One region of the Paenibacillus sp. FSL H3-0333 genome, then DNA from elsewhere that is predicted to be linked to it. Evidence: a T-box and tRNA genes for the amino acid it is inferred to sense, from the RefSeq annotation. Region 1 holds a T-box; the other holds one or more tRNA genes.
What was found. The T-box of region 1 lies ahead of MHH78_RS09495 (valine--tRNA ligase). A T-box ahead of a tRNA ligase gene usually reads a tRNA of that ligase, here a tRNA-Val.
Positions count from the first base shown of each region.

Region 2: it has a tRNA-Val gene. The T-box ahead of MHH78_RS09495 (valine--tRNA ligase) is inferred to sense a tRNA for this amino acid. The anticodon was not compared.

Region 1 covers NZ_JBBODG010000001.1:2,125,647-2,130,071, forward strand. The annotation lists gene MHH78_RS09485 (LysM peptidoglycan-binding domain-containing protein) at 1-550, shown strand, start outside; gene MHH78_RS09490 (stalk domain-containing protein) at 750-1,412, shown strand; T-box leader at 1,505-1,789, shown strand; gene MHH78_RS09495 (valine--tRNA ligase) at 1,949-4,425, shown strand, end outside.
Region 2 covers NZ_JBBODG010000001.1:5,086,924-5,091,348, forward strand. The annotation lists gene MHH78_RS22810 (aldo/keto reductase) at 1-663, opposite strand, end outside; gene MHH78_RS22815 (helix-turn-helix transcriptional regulator) at 817-1,626, opposite strand; gene MHH78_RS22820 (NUDIX hydrolase) at 1,659-2,081, opposite strand; tRNA gene MHH78_RS22825 (tRNA-Val) at 2,276-2,347, shown strand; gene MHH78_RS22830 (Rpn family recombination-promoting nuclease/putative transposase) at 2,500-3,420, opposite strand; gene MHH78_RS22835 (hypothetical protein) at 3,554-4,096, opposite strand; gene MHH78_RS22840 (GNAT family N-acetyltransferase) at 4,292-4,425, shown strand, end outside.

The sequences.
Region 1 (4,425 bases):
TCATTGGGGCAATGCGAAGCTTCATGCCGTGTCGCAGCCGGAGCCGGTGCTTACCTCCGCTGCCAACGATGCTGCTGCGCTGTTTGAAGGGAACGAAGGAGGGGAGGCGGCAGAAGAGATCCAGGCCACAGACAATGAAGTCTTCCTGTCTGCGGAATCTTTGTCTCCCCAGGAGGAGAAGCAGGATCTCAAGGTTGCCCTTGGCAGCAAAAAAGAACCGGGAGCCGCCGAGCAGGAGCCACTCACCTTCTCCTCGCTGCTCAGCGCAAGCCGCGCCAACAGAGAGCAGGAGGAGCTGCTCTCGGGCAATATAGACTCTGTAGCGCAGGCTGTTCCTGAGGCAGGCAATGATACAGCGTGGAAGAGCCGGTTCATCGGCGGGATGGGCGGGACAGAGCTGTTCCGCAAGGTACGGCTCTGCATCGTGCAGCGGGAAGAGACGCTGGATACCATAGCCGAGAAATACCAGCTAAGCACCCGGGAGCTGACTATGTATAACCGCCTGTCCGGTCAGATTGTAGAAGAGGGACAGGTATTATACATTCCTTGAGATTGATGGTGTGCGGAGAATTCAGGCTTAACAGGAACAGCCCTTGCCTTACGGATGGGGCTGTTTCTGTTTCTTTGTGAAATCCGCTTCTGGTTTACAAACCGTTCAGCCAAGGGTAATAGTCACTACCGGCCTACATACATTACACATTCAGGCAGCTATGCGCTGGTACACTACTTCTGGAAGGATGATAACTCACATGAAGAGAAAAGTGGCAGCCACTGCGGCCGCACTAAGCTTGACGCTCACAGTCTCGGCCGGTGTCTACGCCGCCAGTAATCTGCAGGAGATCAAGGCGCTCCTGAACAACAAAATCGGGATCGTCGTGAACGGCCAGGCGTACACGCCCAAAGACGGCAACGGCAAAACCCTTGCCCCGATTACCTACAACGGCATCACTTATCTGCCTGTACGCTCCATCGGCGAAGCGCTGAACACTGCTGTTACTTACGATGCTGCAACCAGCCGGGTCATCATCGGTGATGCTGCAGCTCCGGCTGTCTCCTCCGGCGGCTCGTCCACTGGAACACCAGCAGATTCTGTGAAGCGGCCGAAGAGCCTGCCGGCGGATTTCCCGCTTCCGGCGGATGCGAAGATATTTGATCTGATTGAAGGCTCGGCGACCGGTAAGCCGTCCGCAACCTTCAGCTACCGTACGAAGCAGAGCCTGGAGACGCTCGGCAATACGTACAAGGACTATTTTGTACAAAAAGGGGCAACCTCCAAGTCTGAGGAAGTCTCCGCCTCAGCCTTCTCGATTATTGATGCCGGAAGCACATTCTCTGTTACGCTGGATGGCGCTCCCGGAACGGGCAGCCATCAGGGCTTCAATGTGGTTCAAGTGATCTGGAGCGGGGAGTAGGCATCAATGTACGTCTGCTGCGCGCCCTTTGTGTATATGCTGGTTGACTAGGGATTACACTGAATGTATTATTGAACTAAGTAATAACTAGCATAAAGACTGGGAACGGGAAGAGTAGGCGGTCAGCCCTTCAGAGAGCGGGATTATCATTGGTGTGAATTCCCGCAGGATGCAGCCCCCGAAGTCGCCCCGGAGTTGCCCTTCTGAGCTTGTCTTCATCATGAAGACGGGTTAGGATGCGGCCGGTTGCAGCCGTTACCCTGCATGAGTGTCGCGCTAAGCTTCAGGAACCTGTAAGGGAACTTAAGGCAGTGGTTTATTTTTTATTGGCGCGAAACAAAGGTGGTACCGCGAAAGAATGGCCTTTCGTCCTTTGAGACGAAGGGCCTTTTTGTATTCTCAGAAACCGCTAGCTACTCAATACATTTAACAGTGGAGGGTTAACAATGGCTGATAACAACAATGCAGCAGCAGAGCTGCCGAACGAACAGGAAGCGGCAGAAGCTACCGCTTCAGCTAATCACAAGCAGAGCGACATGCCGACTACATATGATCCGGGAGCGGCAGAGAAGAAATGGTATGCGTACTGGATGGAGAAGGGCTTCTTCGAAGCCGGCAAGCGGCCGGATGCGGAGCCTTACAGCATCGTGATTCCGCCGCCGAATGTAACAGGAATGCTGCATATCGGACATGCGCTGGATTTCACGCTTCAGGATGTGCTGATCCGCACCAAGCGGATGCAGGGATATGATACCCTGTGGCTGCCGGGTACGGACCATGCAGGGATTGCTACACAGACCAAGGTAGAGCAGAAGCTGCGCCAGCAGGGAATCTCCCGCCATGATCTGGGACGCGAGAAGTTCCTGGAGCAGGTGTGGGCCTGGAAAGACCAGTATGCAGAGACAATTCATGACCAGTGGGCTAAGATGGGCCTGTCCCTCGATTACTCCCGCGAACGCTTTACCTTTGATGATGGAATGAAGAAGGCGGTAAGCAAGGTATTTGTGGAGCTGTATCAGAAGGGCCTGATCTATCGCGGCAAGCGGATTATTAACTGGGACCCGGCTGCCCGTACAGCGCTGTCGGATATCGAGGTTGAATACAAGGAAGTGAACGGGCATCTGTACCATCTGCGTTATCCGCTGAAGGATGGCAGCGGCCATATCACGGTGGCTACCACGCGGCCCGAGACGATGCTGGGTGATACAGCGGTAGCGGTACATCCGGAGGATGAGCGCTATAAGGATCTGATCGGTAAGACGCTGATTCTGCCGGTTACCTTACGTGAGATTCCGGTTATTGCCGATGAATACGTAGATAAGGATTTCGGCAGCGGTGCAGTTAAGATTACACCGGCGCATGATCCGAACGACTTCGAGATGGGAGTCCGCCATAACCTTCCGCAGATCAACGTAATGGATGAAGGCGGAGTGATGAATGAGGAAGCGGGCGCTTACCAGGGAATGGACCGCAGCGACTGCCGTAAGGCCATCGTAGCCGACCTGAAGGAGCAAGGTGTGCTGATCTCCATTGAGGATCATGTACACCAGGTTGGGCACAGTGAGCGTTCCGGGGCCGTAGTAGAGCCTTATCTGTCCACCCAGTGGTTCGTCAAAATGCAGCCGCTGGCAGAAGCAGCCATCGCTGCACAGAAGGACGGTGACGGGGTCCACTTCGTGCCGGACCGCTTCGAGAAGACGTACCTGAACTGGATCGAGAATGTCCGCGACTGGTGTATCTCCCGCCAACTGTGGTGGGGCCACCGTATTCCGGCCTGGTACTCTGAATCCACCGGGGAGCTTGTAGTTGCACATGATGAAGAAGAAGCACGCCGCATCAGCGGGCTGTCCGACCTGAAGCAGGATGAGGATGTTCTGGATACCTGGTTCAGCTCGAACCTCTGGCCGTTCGCTACCTTAGGCTGGCCTGATCAGGACAGCAGCGACTATCAGCGTTACTATCCGAACAATGTACTGGTTACCGGCTACGATATCATCTACTTCTGGGTAGCGCGCATGATTTTCTCAGCCATGGAATTCACTGGCCAGAAGCCGTTCTCCGATGTGCTGATGCACGGACTCGTACGCGATGCCGAAGGACGCAAGATGTCCAAGTCTCTGGGCAACGGTATTGATCCGCTGGATGTTATCGAGCAGTACGGCGCTGACGCCATGCGCTATATGATTACTACCGGCAGCACAGCGGGCCAGGATCTGCGGTTCCGTATGGAAAAGGTAGAGCAGGCGCGTAATTTTGCCAACAAGATCTGGAATGCCTCCCGGTTCGCGCTGATGAATCTGGAAGGCGTAGCCTTTGAAGATATTGACATTACAGGTGAGCTTGGCACAGCGGACCGCTGGATTCTGCACCGCCTGAACGAAACTTCCCGCGATATTACGCGTCTAATTGACTCGTACGAGTTCGGCGAGACCGGGCGCCTGCTCTACAACTTCATCTGGGATGATCTGTGTGACTGGTATATCGAATTCGCCAAGCTCTCTTTATACGGAGCGGACGCAGCTGCCAAGGCCAAGACCCAGTCTGTTCTCGCTTACGTGCTGGACCGCACACTGCGGCTGATCCACCCGTTCATGCCGTTCATTACGGAGGAGATCTGGCAGCATCTGCCGCATCAGGGCGAATCCATCACCTTGGCCGAGTGGCCGAAGTACGATGCGGCGCTTGAGAATCCGCAGGCAGTATCAGAGATGAACCTGCTGATGGATATTATCCGGGCCGTTCGCGGTATCCGTGCGGAAGTGAATGCGCCAATGAGCAAGAAGGTCGAGCTGATTATCAAGGCCGGCAGCCAGGACACCCTGGACATTATTTCCCGCAACGACAATTACATCGGGCGCTTCTGCAACACCTCTTCCTTCGAAGCAGGCCTTGCGCCGCAGACGCCGGATAAAATGATGTCCGCCGTGGTTACCGGAGCGGAGCTGCTTCTGCCGCTGTCCGGTCTGATTGATATCGATCAAGAGATTATTCGTCTCGAAAAAGAAGTTCAGAC
Region 2 (4,425 bases), 3.0 Mb from region 1:
GCGGTAATCATCCTCCGGCAGATCCTCGAAGCTCTTGATCTGTCCAGTCAGAAAACCGCGGCCCAGCGGGCTATAAGGAACGAAGCCGATGCCCAGCTCCTTGACCAGCGGCAGAATCTCATCCTCCACCTCCCGGCTCCAGAGCGAATACTCTGTCTGCAGGGCGGTCAACGGATGCACCGCATGTGCCCGGCGGATCAGTTCAGGCGAAGCCTCGGATAAGCCGATATAGCGGATCTTCCCTTCCTTGACGAGGTCAGCCAGGGTGCCGGCGGTTTCCTCAATAGGGATGTTCGGATCGGGACGGTGCTGATAGTACAGATCGATATAATCTGTGCCGAGTTGATAGAGGCTGGCATCTACGGATTTTTTGATATAGGCCGGGTCTCCCTTGGGTCCCTGAGTATGCGTAATGCCGAATTTGGTCGCAATCACAGCCCGATCTCTCCGGCCCTTAAGCGCCCGCCCGAGAAGCCGTTCATTGCCGCCGAAGCGCTGCTGCTCGAAGGCTCCATAGATATCCGCTGTGTCCAGCAGAGTTACGCCCAGATCAAGCGCGCCATGAATGGTTCGTACAGACTCTTCATTATCCGGCATCATCATCGTTCCGAGTCCCAGAGCCGATACGATCAGCCCTTCGTTCCCAAGTGTTCTTGTGTGCATATGGTTGCCTCCTCTTGTCCCTGTAATAGATCTTATGAACATGACCTTATTTTAACCGTCCTGCCGTGGAGCAGCCACAGTACGTTCATGCTAGTAAGATCATTACCAGGGAGCAGCAGACCAGTAAGATATGCGCCTTCAGGTGATCCTCTACTACGTTATGACAGGGGTATAGATACAAATATGCAGACCCGGGTGATCCGCCAGATTCGCCATCGAATTGATATCGTAGACTACAGGCTGGCTCGTGCCAAGACTCTCTATGACCACACGGTTGACCTTCTTGCCTTGAATATTGTGCTGCTTCCACATCTCAGCGAAATCCGCACTGTCCTCCAAGAGCTGATCGACCATTTCCTTGTACCAGGGATCGTGCAGGTTCATGTCATAATAGGTTCTGTACACCCCTACTGAATAGAGAGCGAACTCCTCCCAATTCAGCATCCGGCAGCGCAGCTCCGGATCCAGGAACAGAAGACGCATCATAATGCGCTCTGAAGTATGCAGACTGCCGAAATCACTAAGGACTTCACTCGCCCTATCATTCCAGGCCAGTACCTCAGACCGCTCATTCGTAATAAAAGACGGATAAGTCAATTGGCGGATAATATCCCGCCACTGCGGATTCAGCTCCGGACTGGCTGTATCTATAGAAGCAAGTGTATCCGGCAAGCCCGGATTCCATAGCTCGAACAGATGCTTGCGCTCATCTGCCGACAACCGCAGCGCCTGACTGAGACTCTCCATGACCTCTCTGGAGGCGGTAACCTCCCTGCCTTGCTCCAGCCAAGTATAATAGGTGCTGCTGAGACCAGCCAGAACCGCAACCTCCTCCCGACGCAGCCCTGGTGTTCTGCGCTGACTGTTCGTTTCCTTGATCCCTACAGCTTCAGGCTGCAGACGTTCCCGGCGTGATCTCAGGTAGTCGCCAAGACGCCTAAACCTTGTAATCTCGTAACTCATGAGCTGGGCTTCCTTTCCGCATTACAATTGATTCACAGGTACTTCACATGTTCACATACTCTCTGATATAGCGTGGGGTAAATCCCCGGGTATGTCACCGCCTGCGGCAGCTCGCTGAAGCTTCGAAGCTCCGCCATTTCGTACGGGGGCAAATTTCCGAACCTTTTGACATCTGCATAATACAACATCCCGTAGCTCTCTGCCAGTTCACTACTTCTGACAGAATAGATGCATAACGGATGCAGCTCGTATTCTTCAGCGCCTGTCTCTTCATACAACTCTCTTACCGCAGCTTCCCCGGGACTCTCGCCCGCCTCAATATGCCCGCCGGCAAATTCCCATGTAGACCGCTCACGGTGCCGCACCAGTACCCAATCCTTCCCTTGCTTCATAAAAATCACTACATACTTGAGACTCACCCCAGGGCACTCCGCTTCATGCAATGTTACGATCATGATAGAATTCCACCTTTTATGTTGGTTAAGGAACTTCCTTGCAACTGCCATTATTGTAGTATTGTATGGATTGGGTGTCGTGGGTTTTTGTCACTGCGGCGGTGTGACAGGGTCGTGCTTAACGGTATCATCTATGCGTATTAAAAAATCTCTTGCCATTCCCTCACGTCCTGTGTTATTATAAATTTCGTTGCAGGACGGTAGCTCAGCGGGAGAGCACTATCTTGACAGGGTAGGGGTCATGGGTTCGAACCCCATCCGTCCTATAAATGGAAAGCCTTAAAGAAACGAAGCCGATCATATGATCGGCTTCGTTTTTCTTTGTTATCATTGCAGCAGTTTTAAATTTTGAATTCCATTGCCCCATTGCCAAGAGCTTTCTAGCAGTTTCTCTTTTTTCTCATCGGTTCATTCATGGTCAGTGTCTACCCATTTGTGATTTCAAGCTTAAAACTTCTTGCTCTGAGAGGCCTGAGGCTCTAACAATAATTGAGGTTTCCACTCCAAGAGCAAGAAGTTCACGCACCATTGTCTCTGCCTTTTTTCGCTCACCTTCTGCTCGTCCCTCTGCTCGCCCCTCAGCAATACCCTCAGCTCGTCCCTCAGCTCGCCCCTCAGCCTTAGCACCATTCATTCGTGATGCCTCATCACGCAAATACTTCATCCGGGCTTCATACTCCATCCTTGTAGCGGCATCCTGACTCAGGAACTCCAGCGTATCCATTGCTTTTTTCAACATCGGTTCATTCATGGTCAGCACCTCCCAATTTGGTTGTTCAACACCCTTCAGGAATAACAGCCAGTTGATCAGACCACCAGTTAATGGAACGGCCTGCTCCTCAAGCTTTGTTAATTCCATCACATGAATCTCCAGATCGTTGTTCAACTGAATTCCGGTGTGATCTTCCCGAAGATGAAACACATTATGATGGCGGTCATTAGGAAGACAGGAATAGTTCAGTATATTGATCGTCACACACTTCTTCAATTGACTGTAATCGTCGCCTTTTTGAATTTGGTGGTAATACATCTCGCTCCAGTAGAACAGTGTCCGCTTCTCCATATTGTATGGATTAAACAGCTGCATTTCGATGTTGATCCGTTTGCCCTCAGCCGTCTTGGCCTTGATGTCCAGAATAGACTGTTTATCCGCTGGAGCATCCTTATCAGTGTACGGATTCATTAATACAATCTCTGTCAGCGGGGGTTCGCCTGCCTCCATAAAGGTACTGTTGAGGAAGGCCAGCAGGACATCCTTGTTATTCTCACTGCCGAAAATTTTCTTGAAGATAAAGTCATTCCGTGCGTCGAGTAGTTCCACGATTATCACTCCAATCATATACATTGATTATATCATGGCAGAACTACTCGTTGTAGAAAAAGCCAGCCTTTGGGGCCCCATATACTGCTATTCTGTCCCCAAGACTCAAAGAAACATACTAGCACATGCTTGATCGTCAGCCCTCCCCCTTTTACCTTAACGTGATCGCCATTCGCTTATCCACCAATACGACGGCGTCTGCTTGACCCTTACCGTTGAACATGGCTGAAATCACATATATTTTCGTGTCATCTTCCGCTTTCGCCACCCACTCTTTCTCCTGCAAATATCGCTTGTTGGTGGCATCGTAAGCATAATCCAGGTTGCGCTCCATCTCCTTCAGATATTGATCGCCATAGATTTGTTTGAAGTCATCCTTAGACATGCCAATTTTAAAACCGCCAGTGGTTTCATATGTATCTTTCGATTCCTCTGCCAGAGTAATCCCTGCCACTTTATCCTCCCGGTACATAATCCTCACGCCAGAGCTATACATGACTGAATTCGCAATATCCTTATCCTCCCCCTTACCCAATACCTCTTCCGCTTCTGCACGGCTCATTCCATACTCAACAACGGCTTTATGATCGTTCACCTTTTGGATGGCTAAGTCTTTAGTGGTTACCCCGTCTTTGGAATCCCCACAAGCTGTCAATACGAACAAGAACAATACTACCAGTAACATTTTTCTCATAATACCCTCCCAGATGTTTTTATCTAAAGTTTACCATGTCAGGAGGAATACGAAACAGGCGCGTCCCTGATTAACATTCTCCCCTGTATTCTATATAATAGAGACAGCTTACACACGGAAAGGACTGAACTATGCGCAGATATCAATAGTTGTACCTCACCAATACCATATATATTTAATGGAGGTAACTTATTGATGATTACAGAATTACAAACCGAGAGATTAGTATTAAGACAAATGCGCACCGCCGATTCAGCCAGCCTGTTCCCGATCTGGTCCGATCCTGAAGTCACCCGGTTCATGAATATCAGCAGCTTCACGGATGAGAG